DNA from 3 places in the Pyramidobacter porci genome. Region 1 is predicted to be linked to each of the others. Evidence: riboswitches for the same ligand, from Rfam matches in the RefSeq annotation. Region 1 holds a riboswitch; each other region holds the start of a gene.

Region 1 (9,783 bases):
CAGCATTCACCTCTTCAAGGCAAATTTTCGGCTTAAAAGCACAGCGGCAGCGCTGCCAGAGCCAACGTCAGCAGGCCGAGCGCGGCTGACGCGGCGATGTTCCACAACAGCATGGACTGAGCGACGGCGCGCGGGAAAAAGCCGAAATAATAGCCGGCGTTGGTGCGCACGAGCCGCGTGATCAGGCTCAGGCTGTTGCCGAAAAGCAGCGCAAAGACGGCCTGCGCGGTCGAAAGTTCGCCCGCGGCCAGACTGCCTCCGGCCAGCGCCAGCGCCGCGGAGACGTGGGCGAAAGATGTCGCCGCCACCGCCATGGCGGGCAAAGGGAAAAAGACGCTGCCGCGCAGCCAAAGCTGTAAATATTTTTCCGCCCACGGCACGGCGAACACGGCGAGCGCGTAAAAGAACCAGGCCAGCGGCAAGGTCCTCAATAACTTGAAACCAAAGTTCCGCGCCGATTCGCCGCGCCCCGCCGCCGCGGATCCTTCCTGCGGCCGGTCGTCGTGCTCGCCGCGATTGAGAATGAAAAGCTCGAGCGCGAATTTCGCCGCCGAGCGGAACAGCAGCGTCAAGGCGAAAAAAGCGCCCGCCCGCCCGGCCAGGCTGCACGACAAGATCATCGTCGCGACCCAGCGGCGCGCGTAGGCCGGAAAGGCCAGCAGCAACGTGCCCCATTTGGCCGTGCGCGGCGAAATGCGCCCGCTGTCCAGCGCCGAAGCCACCACGGCGGCGCCGGCTTTCGACGAACCGACGCTGACGGTCAGCGCCGCGCCGAGCGTAGCGCCGATACCCCATCGTTTCAGCCGGGGCAGGGCGCGTCGCAGCGCTTTGTCGGCCAGTCCCGTGCGGATGATCAGCGCGCCGATCAGAAAGCCGGCGAAAATGTCCGCCGTCAGCCGCAGTTCGCCGCGGAGCAGTTGCGTCCAGTCCATAGTCAGCGCCAGAGCAGCAGGACCGAAAAATATTCCGCGGCCGGCTCCAGCGCCGCGCCGCCCGCGAAAATCTTCTGATCGGGCAGGCCGGCGCGGTCGATGCGCAACATCTTCTTCCACGGGCCGGCTTCTTCCACTGCGGCGCGGAGCTGCCCGCGCAGCGCGCAGGGCTTGTAGACCGCGGCGGCGTCGGCCGCTTTCAACGCGGCGACGATCCGTTCGCGGGGCGCCGTGGCGGGAACGACGGCGAGGATCTCGCTCCCCATGGCGAGGAACGAGCCGGACTTCGCCGCGGCCAGACAGTGCGCCGAGATGCCGGGCGACAGTTCGAGTTCCAGCGCGGGGACGAGCTGCTTCCACAGCTCGTAAAGGTAGAACCCCGTGGCGTAGAGCGTGGAGTCGCCGATCACGGGCAGCACGACGGTTTCGGCGTTCTGCCATTTGGGGCGCAGTTCTTCCAGCTGCGCTTTCAGCGAGGCGTCGCGGGACGCCGCGTCGCCGGTCATCGGAAACAGCACCGGCGTCGTTTTCAGATCGGGCAGATGCGGGCGCACGGCCAGTTCGGCCACGCTGGACCGCTCCGCGTGGGAATGGGGGCTGAGGACCAGATCGGCCCGCTCGATCAGTTTCAGCGCGCCGACGGTGACAAGCCCAGGATCGCCGGGGCCGACGCCGGCAACGATAAATTTCATGGGATCACTCTCCGTAGAAAATTCGTATCAGTTCCGCGCCGCCCGCCGTGAGCCCGAGCAGCGAGGGGCGGCTCAGCCAGTATTCTGGGATCTGCGCGACGGTGACGGCGGCGAGCGCCTTCGCCCATGGTCGAGCTTTCACTTCGTCAAGCGAAGCGCGGTTCATCGGCCCGTGCTGGACGAGATAAACGTCCAGCCCTTCAGCGAGCAGCTTCATGACGCGTTCCAGCCCCCAGGGGGCGACGGCGCTGCCGCGGCGGATCGGTTCGGCGCCAGCGGCGGCGTTCGCGCCTCCGGCCAGTTCGATCAGGTGCGCCGCCCATGAATCGGGGGAACAGGTGTGCAGTTCCTTGGCCGTAGCTTCGACGAAGACCGAAGGCGCGGGGCGGCCGCCGCGGCGCGCCGCCGCTGTTTGTCGGATTTCATCGCACGTCTGTGCCAACTGCGCTTCCGCCGTCTGCGGAGCGACGCCGATCAGCGGCGCCAGTTCGCGCAGATACGCGACAAAACCGCTCCACGAAGGCGGATCGATGAGCATCATGGGAACGCCGGCGCGTTCGAGCACGCCGCGCAGCTCGGGATTCTGCTTTTCCACCAGCGTGCGCGTCAGCACGAGATCCGGTTTGAGCGCCAGCAGCGCCTCGGCGCCGACGTTGGGGGCGAATCGCGGCAGTTCGGGCAGCCGCGAAGGATCGTCGTTTTTCGACAGCCCTACGAGACGGGACTGTCCGCCCAGCGCCACGATGTTGTCGGTATGTCCCGGATAGAGCGAAACGATTCGCTCGTAAGCCGCCGTCGGCGCGGCCAGAACGAACGCCACCAGGAAAATGGTCAGCGCTTTTTTGAAGATGGATGCCATGCTTTATCACCTTCGGGCGAAATGTAGGGGACGAACGGCGTGTCGTAAAGTTTTTCCAGCACGCCGCCGTCGATGCGATCCGCGCGCCCGGCGGCGATCAATTCGCCGCCGCGCAGGGCGAGGTAGCGGTCGGCGCAGGACAGCGCGGCGTTGATGTCGTGAGCGACGACGACCACGGTCTTTCCCCGCTTTGCGAGCTCGCGCATCAGGCGGAACGCGTGCAGTGCCTGGCGGGGATCCATGGCCGAAGTCGGTTCGTCGAGCAAAAAGACGGAAGGATCCTGGGCCAGCACCATGGCGAGAAACACGCGCTGCCGCTCGCCGCCGGAAAGCTCGGTGACGGGGCGGAAGAGCAGCGGCGCGATGTCCAGACGCTCGGCCGCCGCCTGGATGGCGCGGTCGTCCGCGGGCAAGCGCCGCGCCAGCAGGCTCTGGTACGGCAGACGGCCGAAGCCGATCACGTCGTAGACGCTGAAAGCCGCTTTCAAGACCGTCTGCTGAGCGACGACGCCGAGCAGGCGTCCCAGCTCTCGGCGAGGACAGCGTCGGATCTCGCGTCCCTCCAGCGCGAGGCTGCCCCGATAGGGCAAAAAACCGCCCAGCGTTTTGAGCAGCGTACTTTTGCCGCTGCCGTTGGGTCCGATCAGAGCCGTCACGAGCCCCGGTTCGATCGAACCGGAAACGCCTCCGAGGACGTCGCGGTCCCCGTAGCCGACGCTGAGCCCGCGGAAACGATACGAAAGAGGCGGCGCGGTCATTTTCTCTTCACCAGGATCCAGCAGAAAAAAGGACCGCCGATCAACGCCGTCAGCACGCCGACGGGCAGTTCTCCCATGCGCTGCGCCGCTCCGTCGGCGAGCGCCAGCATCAGCCCGCCGGTCAAAAAACTGAAAATCAGCAACGGCCGGTGCGAAGGCCCGATCAAAACGCGCAGGATGTGCGGAGCCACAAGCCCCACGAAACCGATGATGCCGAAGCTGCTGACGGTCACGGCCGTTCCCAGCGACGAAGCGCAGAGCAGCCGGCGGCGCAATTTTCTTTCGTCGATGCCGAGCATTTCCCCCTGCCCTTCTCCGAGCGAAACGGCATCGAGCCGGCGTCCGCAGAGCCACGCCGGAACCAGCGTGATCGCCGCGCCCAGCCAAACCAGCCGCGCCGCCGCGGGCGAAGCGCCGGAGAAGCTGCCCATCAGCCAGAGCACGATCGCGCCCAGCTTGTCGTCGGCGACGGCTTTGAGGAACGTCACGCCCGCCGAGAGCACGGCGTTGGCGACAATCCCCGCCAGCACCAGATAGGCGCCGCTGCCGCCGCTCTTGCGCGCGATCAGATTGACCAGCGCCAGCGAGCCGAGCGCGCCGGCAAAAGCCATCGGCGTTACCGCCAGATGATTGAAGAAAAATCCCAGCGCACCGCCGAACGCCGCGCCCGAAGCGATGCCCAGCGTGTAGGGTTCCGCCAGCGGATTGGCCAGCAGTCCCTGAAGGACTGCGCCCGAGACGGCGAGCAGCCCGCCGGCGCCCATCGCCGCGAAAAATCTCGGCAGACGGACGGCGCGGATCACCAGCGCTTCGGCAGTCTCGCTCTCGGCCGCCGGAAGAAACGGCGAGAGCAGTTCAAAGACGCGGGAGAGTGGAATGTTCCACTCTCCCTGCGTGATCCGCCACAGCGCCGTCAGAAAGAGCAGAACGCCGAGCGCCGCCCCGAGGCGGAAGTATCGCGCGCGAAGCTGCGAACGCCAGCGTTCGAGATTTCCGACAGGCGACGGCGGCATTTTTACTTCATCATTTCCTTCAGGTGTTCGACGAAAGCCGCCGTGACGCCCTTGTCCTCGCCGAGACCTTTGATGTAGGTCTCGACGGCGAAGCCTTCCTTCTTGAGGATGCTGTACCAGGATTCGGGATCGTCCTTGTCGGCCATGTCGTTGTTGGCGTGGTCGCCGGCCACGATCATCAGCGGCGAGACGAGCGTTTTCTTGTAGCCGGCCTTCTTCAGCGCAGCGACGACATCTTCGATCAGCGGCGTGTTCTCGACGGTGCCGATGAAGAAGCGGCCGTCGGCGATCTTATCCAGAGCGACCTGAAGCTGGCTGTACATGGCGTTGGCGATGTGGTGGGGCGTGCCGTGCCCCATCAGCACCACGGCGGTATCCTTGCCGGCGAGCTTTTCGAATCTCTTCACGAGGATCTCGGCCATTTCGTCGCAGCCTTCGACGCTGGACAGGAAGGTCTTGCCGAGACGCAGATCCTTGATGCCGTACTTGCCCTTCAGTTCGCCCCAGGCCTCAACCACGTTCTTGATCTCGTCGTATTCGGCGCCGGGAATGATGTGCGTCGGCATCACGCCGACCGTGGAGAATCCTTCGTCGTTCAGCTGCGCCAGAGCCATCACGGGCGTGGGCGGAACGTTTTTCTTGCCCTCGCGGGTCAGCTTGCGGCGGATGATGTTGGAGGTGAACGCCAAGCGCACTTCGGCGCCTGGGAACGCTTTTTTGGCGGCGGCCACCAGATTGTCGATGGCCTTGCGGGCGCTGGGCATGGAGGTACCGAAAGAGGTGATCAGGATGGCCTGCTTCTCTTCCTTCTTGGCTTCCTTGGCGCAGGCGGTCCCGGAGAAAGCGACGGCTGCGAGAGTGACGGCGAGAATCATGGATTTGAAGGACATGTTCATCAGACGACCTTTCATAAAAATTTTTTCCGAAGCTCAGGCCTCGGGAGACAAAAAAAGACACGACCCTGCGTCGTGTCATTCCGCCGCGGCTGTCACTGGTCAGCCGCCCAGGAGTTCGCCCACGCAAACATTCCCCCTTTGCAAGCTCCCTCAAAGAATATTCTGGCTTCTCTTCATCCTCATCCGAGTCTTCCCAATAACGCGATCAGTGACGTGCTTCGGATTTGTCCGAGTTACAGCGGCGGGGCCGCGCCGGATTTTCACCGGCTTCCTCTTTCAAGGGAGTTTCATGTTCGATTGCCGTCATTATAACACGGAGTCGCGGGCGCTTCAATGAAACATAAAGAAGATGAAAACGTTTCTTGCGCGGCGGAAAAATGTCGAAGCCCCGGCTCTACGCCGAAGAAACGTGCCGTCGGATTTTTGGGGGCGAACGCGGCGGCAAATTCCTGCAATCGGCGCTTGCCAATTTGGCGGCGAAAAATTACCATATGCTTGGTGATTGAAGAAAATGTCGCGTTACATTTTTCATGGAGGTGCTTCTTTTGGAAAATTCACTGCGCCTTGAAGTGATTACATCGGTCCGCCCCGAAGCGGTTGTCGATCTTTACATGGATGCCGGCTGGTGGGAAGAGGGCTGGAGCGAAGACGTCATCCCCGCGATGGTGGCCAATTCCTTCCGGTTCGTGGCCCTGTTCGACGGCAGCGAGCTGGTCGGCATGGGGCGCGCCCTTTCCGACGGCGTCAGCGACGCTTACATCCAGGACATCGTGGTGCGGACCGATTACCGCGGTCAGGGCTGGGGAAAGAAGATCGTTTCCCGCCTTGTGAAGGAACTCCGCGCCGTCGGGATCGATTGGATCGGTCTGGTCGGCGCCCCGGGCACCAAAGCCTTTTACGAGAAACTCGGCTTCAGCGAGATGCCCCAGTTCGTGCCCATGAAGTATCAGTGCTGAGTCGGACTGAAGACATAAAAATCATCGGTTTGCCTTGAAAAGGAGAATCGTGTAGAATTTCTGAAAATGCGCCTTTGACGGGGCGCGCCAAGCTGAGAAATAAGCCGGCCGGCGCGGAGACTTTGCCGCCGCTTTATCGAGGAGGAAACAAATGGAACGTCTTGAAGATCTCCTGCGGGAGAGTTTGAGAAAACGCGCCGCCGCGGATGCATTTTGGTGGAACGGAGACTGGCTGAAGGGGCAGGCGCTGCTGGACGCCGTCGCCGCGGAACGCGAAGCGCTGACGGCGGCCGGCTTCAAAGAGGGGCAGCGCCTCATGACGCTGCTGCCCAACTGCCCGGCACTGCTGACGTTGGTTCTTGCCGTCTGGAGTCTGAAAGGCACGCTGGTCCCGTTGAACATGCGCGCCGGCACCGACAATCTGCTGCCCACCATCGACCTCGTGCAGCCTTTTGCCATAGTGGTCTCCCGCGGTGACGCCAAGGCCGCGGCGGGCGTGCTGCGCTATCCCGTCGTGGAGATCGAACCGACGACCGGCACGCTCGAAAAATTCCGCGGCGTGGAGCGCAAAACGACGACGCCCGACTGGGCCGTGTTCTTCACGACATCGGGAACGACCGGCCTGCCCAAAGCCGTGCCGCTGAGCCACGAAAATTTTATCGACAACGTACGTTCGATCTGCAAACATTTTCCGATTTATCCGCACGACACGATCATCTGGGCGCTGCCGAACTTCCACTCTTTCGGCCTGACGCTCTCCATGCTGCTGCCCCAATATGCCGGCGCGAAAGTCGCCGCCGTGCCCGCGTTCATGCCGCCGCTGAAGACGCTCGAAGCGATCCGGGATGCCGGGTGCACGGTGCTGTTCCTCGTGCCCGCCATGCTCGAGTTTCTGAAGCGCTCGGGCGCGCACAATCCCATCGAAATCAACACGGTTCGCGCCGTCATCACCGGCGGCGACCGTCTCAACCTGTCGCTCGACCAAGCCAGCATGGAACTGTTCGGCCATCCCATTCTCGAAGGCTACGGCACGACCGAGTGCTCGCCCGTCGTCACCTTCAACAACGACGAGAAGACGCGCAAGCTGGGCACCATCGGCACGGTTCTGCCCGGCTACGAATGGAAAATCTGCGACCAGCAGGGCAACCCGCTGCCGCCGGAAACGCCCGGCGTGCTCAAACTGCGCGGCAAGTCCGTGTTCCGCGGCTATTACGAAGCGCCCGAAGTCACCGCCGAACGCTTGTCTCCCGACGGCTGGTACGACACCGGCGACGTCGTCAAATACGACGCGGACGGCTACATCACCGTGCTCGACCGCCTCACCGACATCATTATCGTCGGCGGCTTCAACGTCTATCCCCAGGAAGTGGAGCGCATCCTCAACGTCCATCCGTCGATCGCCCAGGCGGCCGTCGTGGCCATGCACCACCTCGTCAACGGGGAGATCCCGCGCGCCTTCGTCGTGCTCAAGGAAGGCGCTTCGGCCACCGACCGCGACATCATCGAATACTGCAAGGGCAAACTCGCCAACTACAAGATCCCGCGCAAAGTCGACTTCGTCGAGAGCCTGCCCATGTCGCCCTCGGGCAAGATTTTGCGCCGCAAGCTGAGAGAGCTTCAGTAACGCGTGTCCGGCCCAAAACGTTTTGCCGCCCGGTCAGATTTTTTTCAGAGGTGAGAAAAGAAGTGAAGAAATTTGTCCTGGCGTTGCTGCTGACGTTCGCATTCATGCCGGCCGCGTTTGCCGCGCGCATGCGTCTGACCGTGCCGGAAGAGGCGCCGATCGGCCAGCCTTTTTTTCTGGAGCTGCGCGTCAACGAAACGATCGGCGACGTCACGGTGAAGTGGCGCGGGCAGACGTTTGTCCTCACGCCGCGCCGCAACGCCGTGCGCACGATCCTCGGCGTGCCCAACGACGCCAAACTGGCCGGCTCGACGCTGCCCATCCGGGTCGAGTTCAGCTGCGGAGCCAAAGGCCGGGTCCGGGGCGAACGAAAAATCAAAGCGGTCGGCCACAGTTATCCCAGACAGGTGCTCACGGTCGCGCCGAAAATGGTCACTCCGCCTCAGTCGGAATTGAACCGCATCGCCAAAGAGCGCCAGCTCGTGCGAAAAGCGCTGGCGACGCGCAGCAAAGGCGGCGTGCTGCCGCGCCGGTACGTGCGCCCCGTGCCGGGGATCCCCACCGCTTATTTCGGCGGCTTCCGCGTCTACAACGGCGTGCCCCGCAGCGGCCATGGCGGCCTCGACCTGCGCGCCGCCGTCGGCACGCCGGTCAGGGCGATCGCCGACGGCACGGTTGTGCTCGAAGGTTTTCATTATTTTTCCGGCGGCGCCGTCTACGTGGATCACGGCGGCGGCGTGTTGTCCGTTTATTTCCATCTGTCGAAGATCCTCGTCGGCCCCGGGCAAAAAGTGAAAGCCGGCGACTCGATCGCCCTTTCCGGCGCGACGGGGCGCGTCACCGGGCCGCACCTCCATCTCGGCCTTTTCAGCGGCGGCGCGGCGCTGGATCCTCTGCCGCTGCTGGACGCTTCGAAAATGCCCAAGGGCGTGGAAGTTCTGTACGAGTTTTAGGCTTCATGTAAAATGCTCATTTTCTAAGGAGAAACGCACAATGAAAAAGATCACCATGTTCATGTTCGAAAGCTGCCCTCACTGCAAGCTGGCCCGCAAGTGCCTCGACGAGCTGAAGGCCGAACACCCCGAGTACGCCGCCGTCCCCTTCGAGATGGTCGACGAGAAGAAACAGCCCGACGTCGCCGCGAAATACGATTACTATTACGTGCCCACCTTTTTCGTGGACGGCGAGAAAGTTCACGAAGGCCATGCGGAGAAGGCCGACGTGGAAAAGGTTTTCAAGACCGCTCTGGCATAGCGGAAAAAAACCGCACGCAGACGCCCCCGCGCACAGCGGCAGGGCGTCTTTTTCCGCGTGAACTGGACAAAGTCGCCGTTGTGGCTTCTTGATTCTCGCAAATTTATGTATAATGGCGGCGACGCATTCTCTGTCGGGCGCGAAAAAGGCCCGACCGAACAGGAGGCTGATGCCCGTGTACAAAAAAACGATCGCCGTTCTTCTGCTGGCCGCCGCGCTCGCCGTTCCGGCCGCGGCGAAAAACGCCCGCGGCGAAAAACGCTCCGGACGCCCTGTGCTGACGACGGAAACGGCCCTTGAACTGGCCTGCGCGAACAATCCTTCGCTGGCGGCCGCCGAGGCCCGCATCGAACAGGCCCGGCAGCAGATCGCCCAGGCGCGCGCCGACAAACTGCCCAAGCTGTACGCCGCGCTCGCCGGGGCGTGGCAGGGCGAAGAGGGAGCGATACCGGCCTACCAAGGGGAACCCGGTCATGGCATCCCGATAGGTTACGCCCTCAACTCCTTCGAAGAGGCCTATCAGGCCGCGCTCGGCGTGCAGTGGCTGATTTTCAGCAGCGGCGCCGTCGAAAACACGATCGCCGCGCGCACGATGGCCTTCCGCGGCATCCAGACCCGCGAAGTCCGCACCGGCCAAGCCGTGGAAAACGCCGTGCTCGTTTCCTATTACAACCTGCAGCGCGCCCGCGCCAAGCTGGCCGTGGCCGAAGAGGTGCTCGACCTCTCCAAAGAGCACCTGGTGCAGGTCAGGAACTTTTTCAAGTACGGCGTCGTCGCTCAGGACGAAGTGCTGCGCGTG
Region 2 (9,783 bases), on a different contig from region 1:
CCGCGCAAGTCCTTTTTTCCCAGAAAAACGGCCGCCGGAACAAAAAACTCGATCCATAACAGGCAATAACGGGAGAACAGATGGTAGGCATTGCCGTGAAAGCCCCGCATGACCGTCGCCCCCAGGGCGGCAAGCAGGGCGGCAACGAGAAAAGAGTCCGCCGCCGCGGCTCTCAAAGGGGTCAAAGGCCGCTCCATACCAACGCCTTCTAATCGAAGCGGATGAGGGTTGTCAGATGAGACAGCCATGATTCCCCATCCTTTCGGTACGTTTCCGTCAGACTGTTGACGACAACGGTATTGACGGAAAGCACGGTTATTCGGTCTTCGCTGAAAGAGGAGACTGCGCTTATGACGTAAGGTTTTTCTTTGACAGTTCCCAAATACAGCATGGCGTGGCCGGGAAAGAAGAGCAGGGAACCGGCGCGGGTCTTTTTCAGCATGTCGAGCTTGGCGCCGTCGGTCAGACCGGAAAGATCGACGGCTGCCGCTCCGCTCGCTTCGGCCTGCCGGGCGGAAGTTCGCGGCAGAACGACGCCGAAGCAGGAAAAGACGTCCCGCAGAACGCCGGAGCAGTCGTTGGCGTGCCCGTCTCCGCCCCAGCCATAACGGCGCCCCAGCAGTTTGAACATCTGCCGCAGCACGTTTGCCGCCGTGAATTCGAGCCGCCCCACGCAAACGTCCGCAGAAACGGGGACCAGGGCGTATTCGTCCCTGATCCATCCGTCGCCGCCGCGCAGAGGGATTTTGACCGCGTAACACCCGAATCCGATCCGGCTGCGAACGGATTCCGGAGCTTCGTCAGGGCTTACGAGCGGCAGCGCCGTCCCCATGGGGAATCTGGCGCCGCTGAGCTCTTCGCAGTAAGGATCGTCGTCCAGGCACAGTTCGCTTCCCGTCACGACGAGGCAATGCTCCGGTTCCATGCGCCGGAGCCATTCTTCGCGGCTTTTGCAGAGGGCGACGTGCCTCTTTTCGATCCAGCCGCCGTAACTGTCCGTAAAAACGTAATACCAGCCGCCGTCCGCGCTTTCGTGAACGACTGCCAGAGGTTGGCAGGGGCGGCAGTTGGAACGCACCATTTTGTCAAAGAGAAGATCGTCCTTTTCGCCGACGACGTCGCGCACGGGGTACGCCTGCAGCGTGGTCCAGAAGACCGCATAGCCGAAACGGACGGAAACGGTCTTCGGGATAGCGTTCAAATGAAGCCGCCGGTCCAGATCGGCCCAGTACTTCTCCGTCACCGGCGCACCGTTCAGATAAACGGTTTCCGACGGTTTAGGTTTATAAACGGCTCCGGCCATCTCTCTTACAAAAGCGCCGCTGATCGCGTCTCCGATGTCGGTCAGCGCCGTCGTGTTCCCTGATTCCGTCGTCAGAGCGTTTTTATTTGCCGCGTTGAATGCCCTTATTCTTTCCGGACTCATCAGCACGGAATCCAGCAGCTGGCTGTTGCCGACCCAGTAGCCGGGCAGAAACATTTCCGCGGCGACCCCGCCGGCGGTTTTCATATATTTCGCGTATGCCGGCGATGGCTCAGCCGCCTGGGGCGCATCGCAAAGCGCCGCTTTCCACGCCCCGCAGACGCCCAAAAGCAGCATGAGCGCCACGATCCCTGCCGGCGTCCGCGAATTCTTGTTCATGATCTTGATCTTCATTTTTCAGCTCCCATTTCACGTCGGAGATTGTGTCACGCAAGAGACGGAATGCTCGAACCATACCACATGGCGGCGCAATTGAAGGACGAGTGCCGCCTGAGTTTACGATAAATTATTATAAACGATTCTTTTGAGCTGCGCTTGCAGACCGATCACGACTGCAGCGGAAAGAGCCGTTTGTTTTTCTTGCCGACCGGTGGGGCGAAGAGAGATTTATGCTATAATCTGTGCCGGAACCCAATTGAATAATCAGCACGGTTCGAGACTTTTCCAGTTTCGATCAAAAAGGAATCGGGTGAGAATCCCGAGCGGTCCCGCCGCTGTAAAAGCCCCGCTTCTCCATGCGCCACTGTGAGCCCCGCGCTCATGGGAAGGCGGAGAAGGCTCCATGGGCTTGAGCCAGAAGACTTGCCGCGCTGAGCACAAAAAAGTTTTCGCGAGCGACGGAACGTGTGTGCTGCTTTCAGACCTTTCTTTCTGATTGAGGCCCCGGCAGCGGACGTTCTTTCGGCATGGGATGCCGGAAGAATTTTTTTTCACATGGGACGGCGCCGCGCCGAAAGGAAGGAAAAAACGTGTACAACCGCATCAGCAATCGCGAGACAGAGGCCAAGACCATGTCGGCGGCGCAGGCCGCCGATCTGATCAGGGACGGCATGACCGTCGGCACCAGCGGCTTCACCATGGCCGGATATCCCAAGGCCGTGCCCATGGCGCTGGCCCGCCGCGCCGAACGCGGCGAGAAGATCCGCATCAAACTGATCACCGGCGCGTCCGTCGGCGACGAACTCGACGGGCGTCTGGCGCGCGCCGGCGTGATCGAACGGCGTTATCCCTACCAGACCAACCAGAGCGTGCGCGACCTGGCCAACGACGACCGCCTCGCCTACGTGGACATGCACCTCAGCCAGGTGCCCTTCTGGATCAAAAACGGCTACTTCGGCAAGATCGACATCGCCATCATCGAAGCGATCGGCATCGACGACGAGGGCAACATCATTCCCAGCACGTCGGTGGGCTGTTCCAACGTGCTGGCTGAGTACGCCGAAAAAGTGATCGTCGAGGTCAACACGACCCAGCCCGTCAAGCTGGAGGGCATGCACGACGTGTACAGCCCCCGCCGCATGAAGGAGACCGAGCCGATCCCGATCGTGCGCCCCAACAACCGTGTCGGCATGCCCTACATCCGCTGCCGCCCCGACAAGATCGCCGCCGTGGTCGTCACCGACATCCCCGATTCGACGCGCCATCTGGCGCAGACCGATGCGAGGTCCCAGATCATGGCCGACTATCTGGTCGCTTTCCTCGAGAACGAAGTGGCCTGCGGGCGGCTGCCGCGCAAGCTGCCGCCGATCCAGTCGGGCGTCGGCAACATGGCCAACGCCGTGCTGGGCGGACTGCAGAAGTCCAAATTCCGCAATCTTTCCATCTATTCGGAGGTGCTACAGGACTCCGTGCTCGACCTGATCGAAACGGAGCGCGTCTCGTTCGCCTCGGGGACGGCCCTGACTATCTCGCCCGAACGCATCGACGCCTTTTACAAGAGTCTGGAGATGTACAAGTACAAGATCATCCTGCGCCCCGTGGAGATCAGCAACTCGCCGGAAGTGATCCGCCGCCTCGGCGTCATCGCCGTCAACACGGCGCTGGAAGTCGACCTCGAGGGCAACGTCAACTCCACACACATCGGCGGCTGCCAGATCGTCAACGGCCTCGGCGGCTCGGGAGACTTCGCGCGCAACGCCGCGCTCTCGGTGTTCACCACGCCGTCGACGGCGAAGGGCGGAACGATCTCCTGCATCGTCCCGCACGTGGCGCACGTCGACCACACGGAACACGACCCTCACGTGATCATCACCGAACAGGGCTGCGCCGACCTGCGCGGCCTCACGGCCTACGAGCGCGCCCGCGCGCTGATCGAAAACTGCGCGCATCCCAAGTACCGCCCGGCGCTGCGCGCCTTCGTGGAGCGCAGCGCCGCGCGCCCCGGCTTCCGTCACGGCTTCGCGCCGGAGGATCCGCAGCGCTGGATGCAGGATTATCGCCCCGAAGAAAACGAATCAGAGAAAAGGAATGACTGAAATCATGTTTTTGAAATCGCTTCTCGAGATCACCATGCTGATCTGCTTCGGCGCCGCCTGGCCCATCTCCATCTACAAATCGTGGACCTCGCGCAGCAGCAGGGGCAAGAGCGCGCTTTTTCTCGTCGTCATCATCGTCGGTTATCTGGCGGGAATCGGCAAATGCCTGCTGGACTCCACGCACTGGAGCGTGGTCGCGCTCTACGTCGTGAACGTGACGATGGTTTCGATCGACATGCTGCTCTACTTTCGCAACGAGGCGCTGGAGAAAAAGACGGCGGAGAGTTGTTAGCCGCCTGTTTCGCACGCCGGGGCCTGCCATTTATAGCCATATCTAGCGTCTAAATGTCAAAATTAACAATGTATATAGTGTTTTCGTCTTTACGAGATCGTTTTTATGGTGTATGATGGCAGCGAAAAATCCCGGGCAAGCGGTCCGCTTCGTCCCGTTTTTCGCGCGCCCGCTGCGGGCGCCGCATTTCGCTCTTGGAAAGAGAGGCCTTTCAAGTGATCGAGACCATCAAGAAGAGGGACGGCCGTCTGGCGCCCTTCAACGAAGACCGCATCACCCGCGCCATTTTCCTCGCCGCGTCCGCCGTGGCAGAGAAGGAAGGCACGTCCGCCGACTACCGCATCGCCGAGGGGCTGACGTCGCAGGTCGTGCGCCGTCTCAACGAAAAGTACGCTTCCGGTTCGCCCAGCGTCGAGGACGTGCAGGACATGGTGGTGAAGGTGCTGATCGAGAACGGCCACGCCCGCACCAGCGAAGCCTACATCACCTACCGCAACGAGCGCACGCGCGTGCGCGACTCCCACACCCGCCTGATGAAGGCCATCGAGGAAATCACCTTCGCCGACGCCAAGACCGCCGACGTGAAGCGCGAAAACGCCAACATCAACGGCAACACGGCCATGGGCACGATGCTGGAATACGGCAGCGCCGTGTCGCGCGAGTTCTGCAAGACGCACGTGATCCACCCCGCTCACGCCAGGGCGCACGACGAAGGCGACATCCACATCCACGACATGGACTTCCTCAACATGGGCACGCTGACCTGCTGCCAGATCGACATCCGCAAGCTGTTCAAGGGCGGCTTCTCGACAGGGCACGGTTTCCTGCGCGAACCGCAGGACGTGATGAGTTACGCGGCGCTGGCGGCCATCGCCATCCAGAGCAACCAAAACGACCAGCACGGCGGCCAGAGCATCCCGTACTTCGATTACGGCATCGCCGACGGCGTGCGCAAGACGTTCCGCAAGCTGTACGTGAGCAATCTCGCCAAGGCGCTGGAACTGCTTCGCGACCTCGACGCGAAAGCCTCCGTCAAAGAGGCGGAAGCCCGCGCCGAAGCCGAAACGGGGCGCGCCATCGGCCTGACGGACGACGCCGCGCGTGACGAGGCCGAGCGGAATTTCCTCGCCGCGTCGCTGAAAGTCGACGGCGCGGAGCTGGGCAAACTTCAGACGTTCGCCCGCAAGGAGGCCCTCGCCGAAACGGACCACCGTACCTACCAGGCCATGGAAGCCTTCATCCACAACCTTAACACCATGCATTCGCGCGCCGGCGCGCAGGTGCCCTTCTCGAGCATCAACTTCGGCACCGACACGTCTCCCGAAGGGCGCATGGTCACGCGCAACCTGCTGCTGGCGACCGAAAAGGGGCTGGGCAACGGCGAGACGCCGATCTTCCCCATCCTCATCTTCAAAATCAAAGAGGGCGTCAACTACAACCCGGGCGATCCCAACTACGACCTGCTGCAGCTCTCATGCCGCGTCACTTCCAAGCGGCTTTTCCCCAATTTCAGCTTCCTCGACGCCCCCTTTAACGCCGAATACTACAAACCCGGCGACCCCGACACGGAGGCCACCTACATGGGCTGCCGCACGCGCGTGGTCGGCAACCGCTGCGGCGAATCGACGGTGAGCGGCCGCGGCAACCTCTCCTTCACCACCATCAATCTGCCCCGCCTGGGTATCGTCCACGGCCGGGCGCTGGGCGGCACGACCGATCTCGACGCCTTCTTCGAAGACCTCGACGGCAAGATCGACCTGGTCGTCGACCAGCTGCTGGAGCGCTTGGAAATCCAGGGGCGCCGCCGCGTCAAGAACTTCCCGTTTCTGATGGGACAGGGCGTGTGGAAAGGCTCCGACGGCATGAACGACGAGGACGAACTGCGCGAGGTGATCCGCCAGGGCACACTGACTGTCGGTTTCATCGGCCTGGCTGAGTGCCTGGTGGCCCTGACGGGCAAGCATCACGGCGAGAGCTCCGAGTCTCAGGAACTGGGGCTGAAGATCATCCGCCACATGAGAGAGCGCATGGATCAGGCTTCGGAACAGTACGACCTGAACTTCTCCCTCATCGCCACGCCCGCGGAAGGGCTGTCGGGGCGCTTCACCCGCCTCGACGCGAAAAAGTTCGGCGCGATCCCCGGCGTCACCGACCGCGAATACTACACCAACTCCTTCCACGTTCCCGTGTATTACAAGATCGGCGTCTTCGACAAGATCGCCCGCGAAGCGCCCTATCACGCGCTGACCAACGGCGGGCACATCAGCTACGTCGAGCTGGACGGGCTGGGAGCCAACAATCCCGAAGCCTTCGAAAGCATCGTTCGCGCCATGAAGGAAGCGGGAATCGGCTACGGCAGCATCAACCATCCCGTCGACCGCGACCCCGTCTGCGGCTACACGGGCATCATCCCCGGCGACGTGTGCCCCCACTGCGGGCGCCGCGAGCACGACGGCCCCGTGGGGTTCGAGCGCATCCGCCGCATCACCGGCTACCTCGTCGGCACGCTGGACCGCTTCAACGACGCCAAACGCGCCGAGGTCCGCGACCGCGTCAAGCACAATCAGTGCGGCACGGAGGAAGAGGCGAGCGTCAAATGAAGATCCGCCTCGCCAGTCCGATGACCCGCGACAGCATCGTCGACGGGCCGGGACTGCGGGCGGTGATCTGGGCGCAGGGATGCTTCCACAACTGCCCGGGCTGCCACAATCCCTGCACGCACAACCCGTTCGGCGGTTTCGAAATGGACGTAGACGACCTGATCGCCCAGCTGGACTCGCTCCATCTGCAGCAGGGGCTGACACTATCGGGCGGCGAACCGTTCCTGCAGGCCCGCGCCCTGGCCGCAGTGGCCCGCGCGGCGCGCCGGCGCGGACTGAACGTGTGGGCGTTCACGGGTTTTACCTTCGAGCAGCTGACCGACCGCAAAAATCCGGGCTGGGCGGACCGTACGGCCCTGCTCGAACAGATCGACGTGCTCGTCGACGGACGCTTCGAGCGCGACAAGCGCGATTTGTCGCTGCGCTTTCGCGGCTCGTCCAACCAGCGCATCCTCGACGTGAAAAAAAGCTTGGCCCTGCAGGCCCCCTGCGTCATCGAAGAGTACATGCGCCAGGCCATGTAGCGGCTCTCCGCCGCGATGCGGGCGCACACCGAAAAGGCCGTTCCGAAAAGCGACAAAGATTTCTTCATCGCTTTTCGGAACGGCCTTTCGTTTACCCCTCTCCCGCCGCCGGGGCCGTAAAGCTTTTTTTCGTCGCAAAAATGTTCCACGTGAAACACTTTACGTCGAGCCTTATAAAAGCCGGATCGAAATTACATATTAAAAATTCGATACCACTCCCCGCCTCCGAGCCGGGGCAGGAGGAGCTCTACTTTACGCCGTAGAGCAGCCCCACGCCCGACGTCATCATGGGGCGTGCGAGCGCGGGAACAAAGGCCGCGCCGGCGCGGGGGATATAATTCACTTCCCGCAGGCCGCTGTCTTTCATCCGCTGCACGAACTCCTCCATGTCGCCGTAAAGAGCGGAGCGGCCAAACAGATCGATGAAGGCAAAACTTCCCCCTTTTTTCAGCACACGCAACGCTTCCTCGACGACAGGGCGCTTCGACCGTCCGGAGATCGTCTTCACCTCGTGAAAGACAAAACAGCTGACGGCGGCGTCGAAACTTTCATCGGCGAACTCCAGACGAGCCGCATCGCCGTGCCGAAAACCGATTCGGGCGTCGCAGCCTTCGAGTCGGGCGTTCTCCTCGCATTGCTTTTGCGAGTAATCCCATACGCCGCTCCAGTAATCGACGCCGATAATCTGTGCCGCAGGAAAACGCTGCGCGCAGCGGATCGACAGCGCTCCCGAGCCGCAGCCGATATCCAGCAGCCGTCCCTGTCCCTGCCAGGCAAGGTGATCCAGCAGCTCGTCGTAAAACTTCCCGGAAAGACCGCCGCCGCGCAGGTCTACCGTCCTCCGGCAGTACTGCATGTATGCGGCGGCAGCCAGCGACAGAGCGCTGAACGCGCCCAGCAGCAGCGCCGCAGCTGAATTGCGCCAGAGCAGCGCGTTCAGGACCGCAAGGAACAGCAGCCCCAGGAAAACTCCCCACAAGGCATTCATCAGCTTCCGTGGAACCCAGTTGCCGTAGTCCGCTTTTTTTGAAGAGTTCATTGAAGTCATCCTTCCCTTAGTTAGTTATAATTAACCATGAAAATTCTACCACAGGAACGCACCAAGTGAAAGAGAACTCTTCTTTTCCGCTCGCTTCACGCGAACGATTTCATTTTCATACGGAGAATCGCTTCCCTCTCCCGCGTTTTCAGGCTTGAATTTTTCTGAAATTAATTGTAGACTTTTCATGTCTAACGTTATCTTTATTTCCGAAGGAGGAGTTTTTTCATGAAGAAGTATCTTGCCGAAATCTGCCTCGCAGCCGCGCTGCTGGGCGCCGGAGCGGCCTTCGCCACCGTGGAACTGAAGCCGCAGAAGCACGGCCAGTGCTACACGGCCGAACAGCTCTTCGTCCTCGACAAGGAAGGAGCCGGCGGCGGCATGGGCACGCTGCACGGCGAGTTCGCCTTCCGCCGCGAGCAGGCGCTCGAAGACGACGCGATCAAGGAGATCGGCTGGATGACGCTGAAGGCCGGCGCCTACATCGGCCTGCACGCCCACAAGGACAACGAGGACGCCTACCTGATCATCTCCGGCAAGGGCGTTTTCACCGACGGCAACGGCAACGCCTGGGTCGTCGGCCCCGGCGACATGACGCTGGCCCGCCCCGGCCAGTCGCACGGCCTCGCCAACCTCTTCAAAGAAAATCTCGTCTTTCTTGACATCATCGCCAAGAACAACGCCGCCGACCTCGAAGCGATCGCGAAGAATCCGACGGGCCAGTGCTTCCAGCTGAAAGACCTCTTCGACAAGAACGTCGAGAAGGCCGGCGCGGGCAAGGGCACGGGCGTGCTTTACGGCAAGTTCGCTTTCCGCCGCGAGCAGGCCACCGACGATCAGGCCATCAAGGAGATCGGCCTGATGACCCTGAAAAAGGGCGCTTCCATCGGCATGCATCCGCACCTGGACAACGACGACGCCTACATCATCATCGCCGGCACGGGCGTTTTTACCGGCAGCGACGGCAAGGAGATCGAAGTCGGCCCCAAATCCGTCACCATCGCCGGCCCCGGCGAAAGCCACGCGCTGCGCAACGACAACGACCAGGACCTGGTCTTCATCGACCTGATCGCCAAGAACCACGCGCTGAAAATCGCCAAGTAGACGGACGGTTCACGAAACAAAAAGGCAGGAAAAGGAGAAACGTCTCCTTTTTCTGCCTTTTTTCATTGTTTTTACCCCAGCGCCAGCTTCGCCACGCCGTCGGGCGAGAGCGCGCAGGCTTCGCGCAGCACGATGGGCGCGTTCCGGGCGAAGTTGCCGTGTTCGATGAAGCGGAAGGCAGCGGCGCAGACGTCGATCAGCGCTTCCGCGCCCCGGTGCTCCCGCGTCCAGCCGACGGCCATGAAGCGCGTCAGCGCATAGGCGGCGCAGAAAGCGGCGAGCTCTTTTTTCATCGCTTCCGCCGCGTCGGAGCCGGGAAAGCCGGTGAAAAAGACGTGATTCACCAGCAGGTGTTCAGCGAAGGTCGGCCAGACGGGAAAATCCGCCGCGAATTCTTCCGAGAGTCGGACGTACCGCTCCACGGCGGGCGCGAACTCCACGGCTGAGGCCGCTTTGAACGAATCCGCCGCGAAGGGAACGCCGTAC
Region 3 (9,783 bases), on a different contig from region 1:
TCACGAAACAGGCGAATTCGCTGCCGGCGTTTTGCGGCTGCCAGTCGGGCTGGTACGTGTTGTTTTCGATGCTCATCGGGTTTTTCTCCTTTTCGGGGGAGGGGTTTTCTACTTCACGGCTCCTTCCTGGGCGGCAAGACGCTTGTTCAGCACCTGCAGCATCTCACGGGCGGCGGCGGGAATGACCGTGCCGGGGCCGAAGATGCAGGCGGCGCCGTGGTCGTACAGGAACTGGTAGTCCTGCGCCGGGATGACGCCGCCGGCGACGACCATGATGTCGCCGCGGCCGCGCTTTTTCAGCTCTTCGACGAGCTGGGGCAGCAGCGTCTTGTGACCGGCGGCCAGCGAGCTCATGCCGACGATGTGGACGTCGTTGTCTACGGCGTCCTGAGCGGTCTCGGCCGGCGTCTGGAACAGCGGCCCGACGTCGACGTCGAAACCCATGTCGGCGTAGGCGGTGGCGACGACTTTGGCGCCGCGGTCGTGGCCGTCCTGCCCCATCTTGGCGACCATGATGCGCGGACGGCGGCCTTCGCGCTTCTCGAAGTCGTCGGTCATCTGGCGGACTTCCTTGATCACTTCGTCGTCGGCGAATTCGCTGCTGTACACTCCTGAAATCGAACGGATCACGGCTTTGTGCCTCCCGCACACTTTTTCGATGGCGAAGGAAATCTCGCCCAGCGACGCGCGCGCGCGGGCCGCTTCGACGGACAGCTCGAGCAGATTGCCCTCGCCGCTTTCCATGGCGTGGGTGATGGCGTCGAGACACTGCTGCACCTTTTCGGGATCGCGGCCGGCGCGCAGCTTTTCGAGGCGCGCGATCTGCGCCTGACGCACGGCGGTGTTGTCGACGTCGAGGATGTCGAGCGGGTCTTCCTTCTCGAGCGGGAAGTAGTTGATGCCGACGATCTTTTCGTTGCCGGAGTCGATGTGGGCCTGACGGCGCGCCGCGGCCTCCTCGATGCGCATCTTGGGCAGGCCGGTGTCGATGGCCTTGGCCATGCCGCCGAGGCTTTCGACTTCCTGGATATGCGCCCAGGCGCGGCGGATCAGCTCGTCGGTGAGGGCTTCCACGTAGTAGGAGCCGCCCCACGGGTCGATGACCTTGCAGACTTTGGTTTCGTCCTGGATGTAGAGCTGCGTGTTGCGCGCGATGCGGGCGGAGAAGTCCGTGGGCAGGGCGATGGCTTCGTCGAGGGCGTTGGTGTGCAGCGACTGGGTGTGGCCGAGCGCGGCGGCCATGGCCTCGACGCAGGTGCGGGTGACGTTGTTGAAGGGGTCTTGGGCGGTCAGGCTCCAGCCCGAAGTCTGCGAGTGCGTGCGCAGCGCCATGGACTTGGTGTTCTTGGGGTTGAACTGCTTGACGATCTTGCCCCAGAGCATGCGCGCGGCGCGCATCTTGGCCACTTCCATGAAGTAGTTCTTGCCGATGGCCCAGAAAAACGACAGTCGCGGCGCGAAATCGTCGATGCTCAGTCCGGCTTTCAGTCCGGTGCGGATGTACTCGAGGCCGTCGGCCAGCGTGTAGCCCAGTTCGATGTCGGCGGTGGCGCCGGCTTCCTGCATGTGGTAGCCGGAGATGGAGATGCAGTTGAACTTGGGCATGTTGCGCGAGGTGAAGGCGAAAATGTCGCCGATGATGCGCATGGAGGCCGCGGGGGGATAGATGTAGGTGTTGCGCACCATGAACTCCTTGAGGATGTCGTTCTGGATCGTGCCGCTGAGGACTTTCATGTCGACGCCCTGTTCCTGCGCGGCGACGATGTAGAAGGCCATGACGGGCAGCACGGCGCCGTTCATGGTCATGGAGACGGACATCTGCCCCAGCGGGATGCCGGAGAACAGAATCTCCATGTCGAGGATCGAGTCGACGGCCACGCCGGCTTTGCCGACGTCGCCGACGACGCGCGGATGGTCGGAATCGTAGCCGCGGTGCGTGGCCAGGTCGAAAGCGATGGAAAGCCCCTTCTGTCCGGCGGCGAGGTTGCGGCGGTAGAACGCGTTCGACTCTTCGGCCGTGGAAAAACCGGCGTACTGGCGCACCGTCCAGGGACGGGCGACGTACATGGTGGGATACGGCCCGCGCAGGAACGGCGGGATGCCGGCCATGAAGCCGAGGTGATGCATGCCGGCGTAGTCGTCGGCGGTATAGAGCGGCTTGACGTCGATCTGCTCCATCGTGCGCGTGCACAGTTCGGAGACGGAACGGCCCGTCTCCCTGAGGACGCGCGCTTCCCAGTCCTGACGCGATTCGGCGCGGCTTTCTTCCTTGAAGGCGATCTTGGTGAAATCAGGATTCTGATACATGGTCTAGCACATCCCCTTTTTCTTCTGCATGGCGGTGAGGACCTGGAGGCAGTTGGCTTTCACGTGGATGAAATCGTCGACGCCGGCGTCGAGATAGCTCTGTTTGAACTCGGGCGCGGGCGCGCCGGCGAGGAACACGGTCATGCCGGGGCGCTTCTCCTTGATCAGCTTGGCCAGCGGCGGCACGAGCTCGGGATAGGTGTCGTCGGTGGAGCAGATCACGGCGGCGTCGGCGCCGCTTTTCGCGGCGGCTTCGGCGGCCAGCTCCACAGTCTCGAAACCGTCGTTCTTCAGTACCTCGAAGTGAGCCACTTCGAAGAAGCCCGTGCTGAAATCGGCGCGCGGCTTGTGCTGAGGGATGGGGCCCATGTTGGCGAGGAATACTTTGAGATTGCCGCCGGTCCGGGCGGTGTAGTCTTCGGTGCGTTTTCTCAGCGCTTCGTACTGTTCGGTCCAGCGGTGCGGCTGAAGCGGCGCGACTTTGAGGTCGCAGGCGCCGGCGGCGTCGAGGGTTTTCCACAGATCGGACAGCAGCGCCTCGGCCGCGAACGCCTCGGCGGCATGGACGACCTGGCCGCCTTTGCCGCATTTGGCGCTTTCGGCCACGTCTTTCAGCGCTTTGGCGAGGCAGTCGGGGCAGCGGCGTTTTTTGATCTCGGCCACTTTGGCCTCGCGGGCGGCCTTGAACTCGGCCAGGTCGCTTGCGGGCACGTCAAGCGGCGTTTCCGCCATGTTGGCGTACATGTTGTTGCCGACGGCGCGTTCGGCGCGGGTGGCGAGCTTCTTGAAGCGGTCGGCGAGCACGGCGCCGATCTCGTTCTGGATCAGGCCGGACTGCAGCGCCTTGACGAGACCGCCTTCGGCTTCGACCTTCTGGAACAGTTCCCAGACGCGGTCTTCGACCTGGCGGGTCAGCGTCTCCACGTACCAGGAACCGCCGGCGGGATCGACGGCGGCGTCGAAGTTGAACTCGGTCTGCATCATGATCTGCTGGTTGCGGGCGATGCGGCGCGCCTGTTCGGTGGCGGGGCGGACGGCCCAGTCGAAACAGTTGACGTTCATGGAATCGACGCCGGCCACGGCGGCCGAAAAGGCCTGCGTGGACGTGCGCAGGATGTTGACGTAGGGATCGTAGACCGTCACGGTGAACGGAGAGGTCTCGGCGATGACGTTGACCTTTGCGCTCTCGCCCTCGCAGCCGAAGGCGCGCGCCACGTGCGCCCAGAGCACGCGCAGGGCGCGCAGGCGGGCGATCTCCATGAAGAAGTTGGCGCCGAGGCCGACTTCGAAGCGAAGATGGCGGGCGGTCACGTCGGGGGCGATGCCGCGCTCCGCCATGGCGCGGACGACGGCGACGGCGTCGGCGAGCGCGCAGGCCGTCTCCTGGACGGCGGACGCGCCGGCGTTGGCGTAGACGCTGCCGCGAATCAGGATCGTGCGCAGAGCGCACTGATGGTTTTCGGCCCAGAGCAGCGTCTGCGCCATTTCATCGTACAGACTGTCGAGCGAGCGGCTCAGCGAGCCGTCGCGGGCCAGCGAGCCGACGGGGTCGGCGCCGACGCAGCCTTTCAGGCTGGAAAGCGCGACGCCGCGCTTTTCGCACCATGCGGCGATCATGCCCAGCATCGGCAGGGCCGACGCGCCGGCGGCGACGTGCAGCTCGTGCGCGCCCGGATCGGCGGCGGCGAAAAACTTTTCCAGATGTTCCAGCGAGCAGATGCTGACGCCGCGGCGCTCGCAGGCGGGGACGTCCATGCCGTGCGTGCTGGAGTAATCGAGCACCGGGTGGATGGCCGTGGCGCCCCTTTTCAGTTCCTCGGCGGCCAGTTCGCCGGCCCGGCGCGGGCAGCGCGCGTCGACGCCCTGGGCGATCTCCCAGAGATGGCCGTGTTGCGGCGCGCTCTTGACGCCTCTCAAAAAGTCCTGCGCTCCGGGAAAGGCATGGCAGTCTTTCAGCTCCGCGACGTTCTCGGCCGTGTAAATGGGCTGAAGCGTGATGCCCTCGAACGTCGGCGTGAACATTTTTTTGTCGAAGGGCGCCCCCTTCAGGGCCACTTCGGCGGCCTGCTTCCACTCCTCGTACGTGGGGACTTTGAACTCGTCAAAGGTGACAGGAGTGATCGGCGCGGATTTCTGCTGGTCTTTTTCCATGGTGAATCAAATCCTCCCTGACGCTGAAAAATTTGCCCGTTTCCCCGCCGGCGGAAAAAATTCAGCGAAGAGAACGCGCTCGCGCGGCGAAATCCCGCCCGCGCAAGATTCGCTCTCTGTTCCCCCCGTTTCAGGCCGGTATCCTGACTCGCGCGCAACGCGCTCACAGTGGCGGGGCCGCTTTGGTCTTTCACCAAATTCCCCGGGCTGAAACTGCATATCATGGCTTCTCATTCTACAATAAAAATTCTCTCGAATCCACCTCAAGAGGGCAAAAAGAAACGTTCGGAAGGAAAAAGTCGGTTCAAGTTTCAGTGTTGTATTTCGCGCTGCCGAAAAGACGCGGGAGAGAAGACGAACGGCGGCGGCCCCCAGCCGTCCAAAGAATTGTTGTTTTCTCTCATGTGCGGGCATTTTCCATCTGCTAGAATCAGGGCGTAACTTCCGGAGGCGTTCGTAAGTCCTCCGGCGGCAAAGGAGGTTCGTCTTCATGAAAAAAAAATCTGCGTCATGCGTTGCCCTGATGACGATGCTGTTCTTTTTGTCGGCCGCGCGTCCTCTGCCGGCAGTGAGCGTCAATTTCTACGACCTGTCGGTCGAGATCCCCGACGGCTGGTCCTTCAGACAGGGCGAACAGATCCTGATCTACAACCAGAACGAGAGCGCCGCCGTCATCGTCGACCAGGCCGCCACGACCCAGAGCGGCACCGTCAAGAGCGTGGCCGAAAATCTGGCCGACGCGGTGGGCGTGAAAAAGAACGACATCCGCCGCGACAAAAAAGGCTCGCTGCGCCTGGATTTCGTCCAGAACGGCGAACCGGTCAACGTCCGCGTGCTGGAAAGCCGCGGGCGCATCCTCATGGTCTATGTCTTCGGCAAAGACGCCGAAGCCAACAAAATCGCCGCCTCCATCGGCGAGAAAAGCGCCGCCGGCCATTGACCCGTGCGGCGATAAAAATACGCTGCGAAAGGGGCGCTTTGCCTCCTTCCGCAGCGTGTTTTTTATCCGGGGCGCGAGCTGCCCTGGGCGGTCGAAGCGGTGGTCTTTGCGGATCGTCCGTCCGCCATGTTCCGCTTCGTTTATAATTAAGACCGTTCTTATACTTCGAAATTTACGTTCTCGGGGAGAATCATCGATGACAGATCTTTTTCGGACAAAAGAACCAGCTTTCTGCGACTATGCGGAGCAAATCATGGCGGCTCACCGTGCCCGCGGCGTTGCCGTCGCCGTCGTCGATCGGCGCGGTACGGACTATCAGAAATTTTTCGGTTTCCGCGACGCGGCGCGCCGCCTGCCCGTCGGCGAGAACACGATCTTCGGCCTGGCCTCGGTGACCAAGTCTTTCACCGCGCTGGCGCTGATGCAGCTGGCGGAGCAAGGGCTCGTCGATCTGCGGGCGCCGGTTTCGGCGTACTGCCCGGAATTCAAAAACGCCGGGCAGGTTCCCGTGAGCGCGGCGCACTTCCTCAGCCACAGCGGCGGCTATTTCCCCATGCCGCGCGCGCTGCTGCCCGACCTTCTGAAGAAGCTGGGCATTGATCCCCGCTTGCGGGAAACGGCTTACGACGACCGCGTCGCCCAGGCGGCGGTCGAACAGGTCGCGCGCGGTCTGGACGCGCCGGCGCCGCGGCTGGGACGCCCCGGCGAATACATGAGCTACTGCAACGACGGCTACGGCATCCTCAGCGACATCGTCCGCCGCCGCGGCGGCGAAGGATCGTACGCCCGCTACGTGGAGCGCCGCATCCTCGGACCGCTCGGCATGAGCCGGAGCACCTGCGAATTTCTGCGTCCCTCCGAAGACGCCGACACGTCGCTGCTGTACAGCGACGACCTCGGCGTGAGCGAAGGCGACCGCGACTTTTACCGCAGCGCCTTCGTCCTCAACGGCGGCGGCGCGATGAAATCCACGCTGGCCGACCTGAAAAAATATCTGCGCATGTACCTCAACGGCGGCCGCGGCGAAGCCGGCGCGATCGTCTCGGAACGGAGCGTCCGTGACATGGTCCGCCCCCGCGTGCCCGCAAAACATCATCAGTTCTACGGCTACGGGCTAAGCGTCGGCTTCATGCGCGACCTGACAGTGTACCGCCACGGCGGCAGCCTGCCGGGCGTTTCCTCGCACATCGCCTGGTCGCCGGAACTCGACCGCGGCGCAATCGTGCTGTGCAACACACAGAACGTCCCCGTCTCCCTGATCGCCGACGCGCTGCTCCGCGTCGCCGCCGGATGGGAGCCGCAGCCGGAAGACCTCTGGACCGACTGCCCCTGGGAGCCGGAAGTCATCGAAGCGGCCTGCGGACGCTACCGTTCCGGCGAAGGCGCGGAAGTCGTCATCGAAAAGGACGGCCGCGGCCTTTCCGTCCTCAACGACGGCAAGCCGATGAGCGTACGCATGGTGCGCGGCCATATGGCCCTGCTGCGCAGCGGCTTCGCCGTGTCGGAACTGCGCCCCTTCTTCAACACCGACGGTTCGGTCTGGGGCGCGCGCCTCAACGACCGCATCGTGCCGAAAGTCGGCGAAGCAGATCTCTAGCCCAAATTTTTCTTCATCCGATAGTTTTCCACAGCGATAAAGGAGCCCGTACAGAGCAAAGAAAGGAATTCCGCGACGGGAATGGCGTACCAGACGCCGTCTGTCCCCCAGAACTTCGGCAGGACGTAAAGCATCGGGATCAAGAAGACGGTTTGGCGAAGCACGCTGAGCAGCAGCGTCTTCTTCGGCTTTCCGATCGACTGAAAATACACTTGTCCGACGGCTTGGACGGCGGCGAGAGGGAACAGCAACGTCAATTTTTCCAGACCGTCCGCGGCGTAAGGCACGATACGTCCGTCCCCGTTGGTGATGACCGACATCACTTCCGTGGCCCGAAGATGAAAGAGCAGCCAGCCGCCTATGCCGATGATGAAGGCGAGAAACATGGATTTATAAAGCGTTTCCCTTGCCCTCGCGTAGAGCTTCGCGCCGTAGTTGTAGCCGATGATCGGCTGGCTGCCCTGTCCGATTCCGAAGACCGGCATCAAAACGACGGAATAGGTGATGTTTATGGCGCCGTAAGCGCCGACGGCAAAGTAGTTTTCGTAGCGCAGCAGTTGATTGTTCGCCGCCGCGGCGATCAGCGAAGAAACGACCTGGGTGAAAAACGTGGAAAGCCCCGCCATGTAAATGTCCAGCGCGTCGCGGCGCCGCAACCTTAAATTTTTCAGACTGACGCCGTATTCCCTTGCCTTTTTCGACAAGAGCCGCAGCATACACAGCAGCAGGACGAACTGCGAGATCACCGTGGCCAGCGCCGCGCCGCCGATCCCCATGCCGAAAGGAAAGAGAAAGACGAAATCGAGGAGAACGTTGAGCAGCGCGCTGACGGCCGTGAACAGCATCGCCTCAGCCGGATAGCCGATCACCCTGTTTATGTGATACAGCCCCGTGCCTGTTATCATGAACGGCAGTCCGCGCGCGATCACCGTCAGATACTCTCTGCCGTAAGGAATGGTGCTGCCGCTGGCGCCGAAAAAATACAGCACGTCGTCAAGAAATGCGGATACGCCCAGGAAGACGATGGCCGAAGTCGCCGCCAGAGTGACCAATGTGCCGCCAATCAGCTCTTCGACCCGCTGCCGCCGTCTCTCTCCCATTTTGATCGCAATCAAGGAAGCCGCGCCGATGCCGATCCACATTCCGAAAGCCTGAAGAACCAGAAAAACCGCGCTGGCGACGCTCATGCTCGAAAAGGCCTCCGGGCCGACGGCGTAGCTGATGGATATTCTGTCCGCCAGGTTATAGACGGCATTGACGAGCATGCCGACCGTCGCCGGCACGGAATGATGAAATATCAGCCTGACGATATTGTCTTTGCCCAGATCCATTTTTTTCCTCCCGCAAAATTTTCCATGACGCGGGCGCCGTTTTATGTCCCAGACAGCGTGAACATTCTTGGCACCGCTTGTCTTGCCGCATGATATCGACGGTCGTTTATATCTTTCTGCAGAACATTCTACATGAAAAAACTCCGCTGATCAAAGTGACCAGCGGAGTTTTTTCGCGGTGCGCCTCTGTCGGTGAAACAGCCGAATTTCGCTTCGCGTGCGGTTGCGGAGACCGCGGTCATTCGTAAAAAACGCCGTTCAGCGGGTTCAGCGTGCCGTGATAGAATCCGTCACGCCCTAGAGATCCTTGTTGGTCCCGTAGAGCGTGTCGGCGGCGCCCAGACAGCACCACGGATTCGGTTCGTCGATGCACTTGCGGAGGTGAGCGTAGGTTTCGAGCGGCGGACGGCGGCAAGTTCCCGAGGTACAAAAGCAGGCGCCGAAACCGGAAGGGCTCGGCGCCTGCGACGTTACAGGAAATTCTTATTCGTAATAGATGCGGTCCAGGCGGTTGATCGAACCGCGGTAGAATTTCTCCGCGCCCTTCAGGTTCTTGTTCGCGCCGTACAGCGTGTCGGCGATGGCCAAATAGCACCAGGGATTCAGCTCGTTGACGCGGTCGCAGAATTTCTTGTAGATTTCCGCGCGCTCCGGGCCGTCGGGCGTAACGGTGCCCTTGTCAAGCAGCTCGTCGACCAGCGCGTCCTTCAGCCAGACGCGGTTGGAGGGACCGGCGAATCTCGAATGCATGGCGGCCTTGATGTAGGCGTCGGGATCGGGGTTGATGTTGTCGGCGGCCCAGCCGATCATGAAGACGGGCAGCTTGCCGGCCTTGAGCTGTTCGAGGAAGGTGCCCCACTCGAGCACCTGGATCTTGACGGTGATGCCCAAGTCGCCCAGCATGGCCTGGATGACTTCGGCGTAATCCTTGCGCTGTTTGTTCTCGTTGGTGTAGATGGTGAACTCGAGATCCTTGACGCCGGCTTCTTCAAGCATTTTTTCGGCTTTGTCGGGATCGTACTCCACCGGCACGGGGTCGGGGAAATAATTGTTCACGGGAATCAGCGGGCTGGTGGGCACGCGTCCCAGTCCCTTGTAGACGACGTCGAGGGCGCCTTCGCGGTCGATGGCGATGGTGATGGCCTTGCGGACCTTGGGGTTGTCGAACGGAGGGATCTGCGTGTTGAAGCCCATGTAGGTGATGGAAAGGCCGGGCTTGTTGTACACGGCGACTTTGCCCTCGTCCTGCAGGCGTTTGAAGTCGTTGTTGGGAATGCCGTAGGCGATGTCGATGTTGCCGGTCTCAAGCTCGATGACGCGGCTGGTGGCTTCGGGGATCGTGCGCATCAGCAGCTTCTTGTAGCGGGGCTTGTTTCCCCAATAGTCCTCGAAACGCTCGTAGGATACGTGGTCGCCCTTGAGCTTTTCCACGAACTTGAAGGGGCCGGTGCCGATCG

The links. Region 1 has a riboswitch for cobalamin ahead of FYJ74_RS03070 (sirohydrochlorin cobaltochelatase). Riboswitches for the same ligand answer to the same signal wherever they lie in the genome.
Region 2: it holds a riboswitch for cobalamin, as region 1 does, so the genes downstream of both, FYJ74_RS07220 (succinate CoA transferase) here and FYJ74_RS03070 (sirohydrochlorin cobaltochelatase) in region 1, are expected to answer to the same signal.
Region 3: it holds a riboswitch for cobalamin, as region 1 does, so the genes downstream of both, FYJ74_RS07195 (methylmalonyl-CoA mutase family protein) here and FYJ74_RS03070 (sirohydrochlorin cobaltochelatase) in region 1, are expected to answer to the same signal.

The regions. Positions count from the first base shown of each region.
Region 1 is NZ_VUNH01000002.1:265,068-274,850, reverse strand. Features, by position in the region: gene FYJ74_RS03100 (precorrin-8X methylmutase) at 1-1, opposite strand, end outside; gene FYJ74_RS03095 (hypothetical protein) at 33-932, opposite strand; gene FYJ74_RS03090 (precorrin-2 C(20)-methyltransferase) at 935-1,624, opposite strand; gene FYJ74_RS03085 (ABC transporter substrate-binding protein) at 1,629-2,483, opposite strand; gene FYJ74_RS03080 (ABC transporter ATP-binding protein) at 2,456-3,241, opposite strand; gene FYJ74_RS03075 (FecCD family ABC transporter permease) at 3,238-4,254, opposite strand; gene FYJ74_RS03070 (sirohydrochlorin cobaltochelatase) at 4,257-5,165, opposite strand; cobalamin riboswitch at 5,286-5,489, opposite strand; gene FYJ74_RS03065 (GNAT family N-acetyltransferase) at 5,696-6,106, shown strand; gene FYJ74_RS03060 (AMP-binding protein) at 6,258-7,730, shown strand; gene FYJ74_RS11920 (M23 family metallopeptidase) at 7,793-8,683, shown strand; gene FYJ74_RS03050 (glutaredoxin family protein) at 8,724-8,984, shown strand; gene FYJ74_RS03045 (TolC family protein) at 9,154-9,783, shown strand, end outside.
Region 2 is NZ_VUNH01000007.1:47,567-57,349, forward strand. Features, by position in the region: gene FYJ74_RS07210 (O-antigen ligase family protein) at 1-197, opposite strand, end outside; gene FYJ74_RS07215 (SH3 domain-containing protein) at 209-1,657, opposite strand; cobalamin riboswitch at 1,896-2,087, shown strand; gene FYJ74_RS07220 (succinate CoA transferase) at 2,233-3,738, shown strand; gene FYJ74_RS07225 (hypothetical protein) at 3,731-4,030, shown strand; gene FYJ74_RS07230 (anaerobic ribonucleoside triphosphate reductase) at 4,246-6,630, shown strand; gene nrdG (anaerobic ribonucleoside-triphosphate reductase activating protein) at 6,627-7,154, shown strand; gene FYJ74_RS07240 (class I SAM-dependent methyltransferase) at 7,402-8,193, opposite strand; gene FYJ74_RS07245 (cupin domain-containing protein) at 8,422-9,297, shown strand; gene fliB (flagellin lysine-N-methylase) at 9,369-9,783, opposite strand, start outside.
Region 3 is NZ_VUNH01000007.1:35,501-45,283, reverse strand. Features, by position in the region: gene meaB (methylmalonyl Co-A mutase-associated GTPase MeaB) at 1-76, opposite strand, end outside; gene scpA (methylmalonyl-CoA mutase) at 109-2,307, opposite strand; gene FYJ74_RS07195 (methylmalonyl-CoA mutase family protein) at 2,311-4,458, opposite strand; cobalamin riboswitch at 4,575-4,736, opposite strand; gene FYJ74_RS07190 (hypothetical protein) at 4,949-5,398, shown strand; gene FYJ74_RS07185 (serine hydrolase domain-containing protein) at 5,595-6,995, shown strand; gene FYJ74_RS07180 (MATE family efflux transporter) at 6,992-8,326, opposite strand; gene FYJ74_RS07175 (ABC transporter substrate-binding protein) at 8,810-9,783, opposite strand, start outside.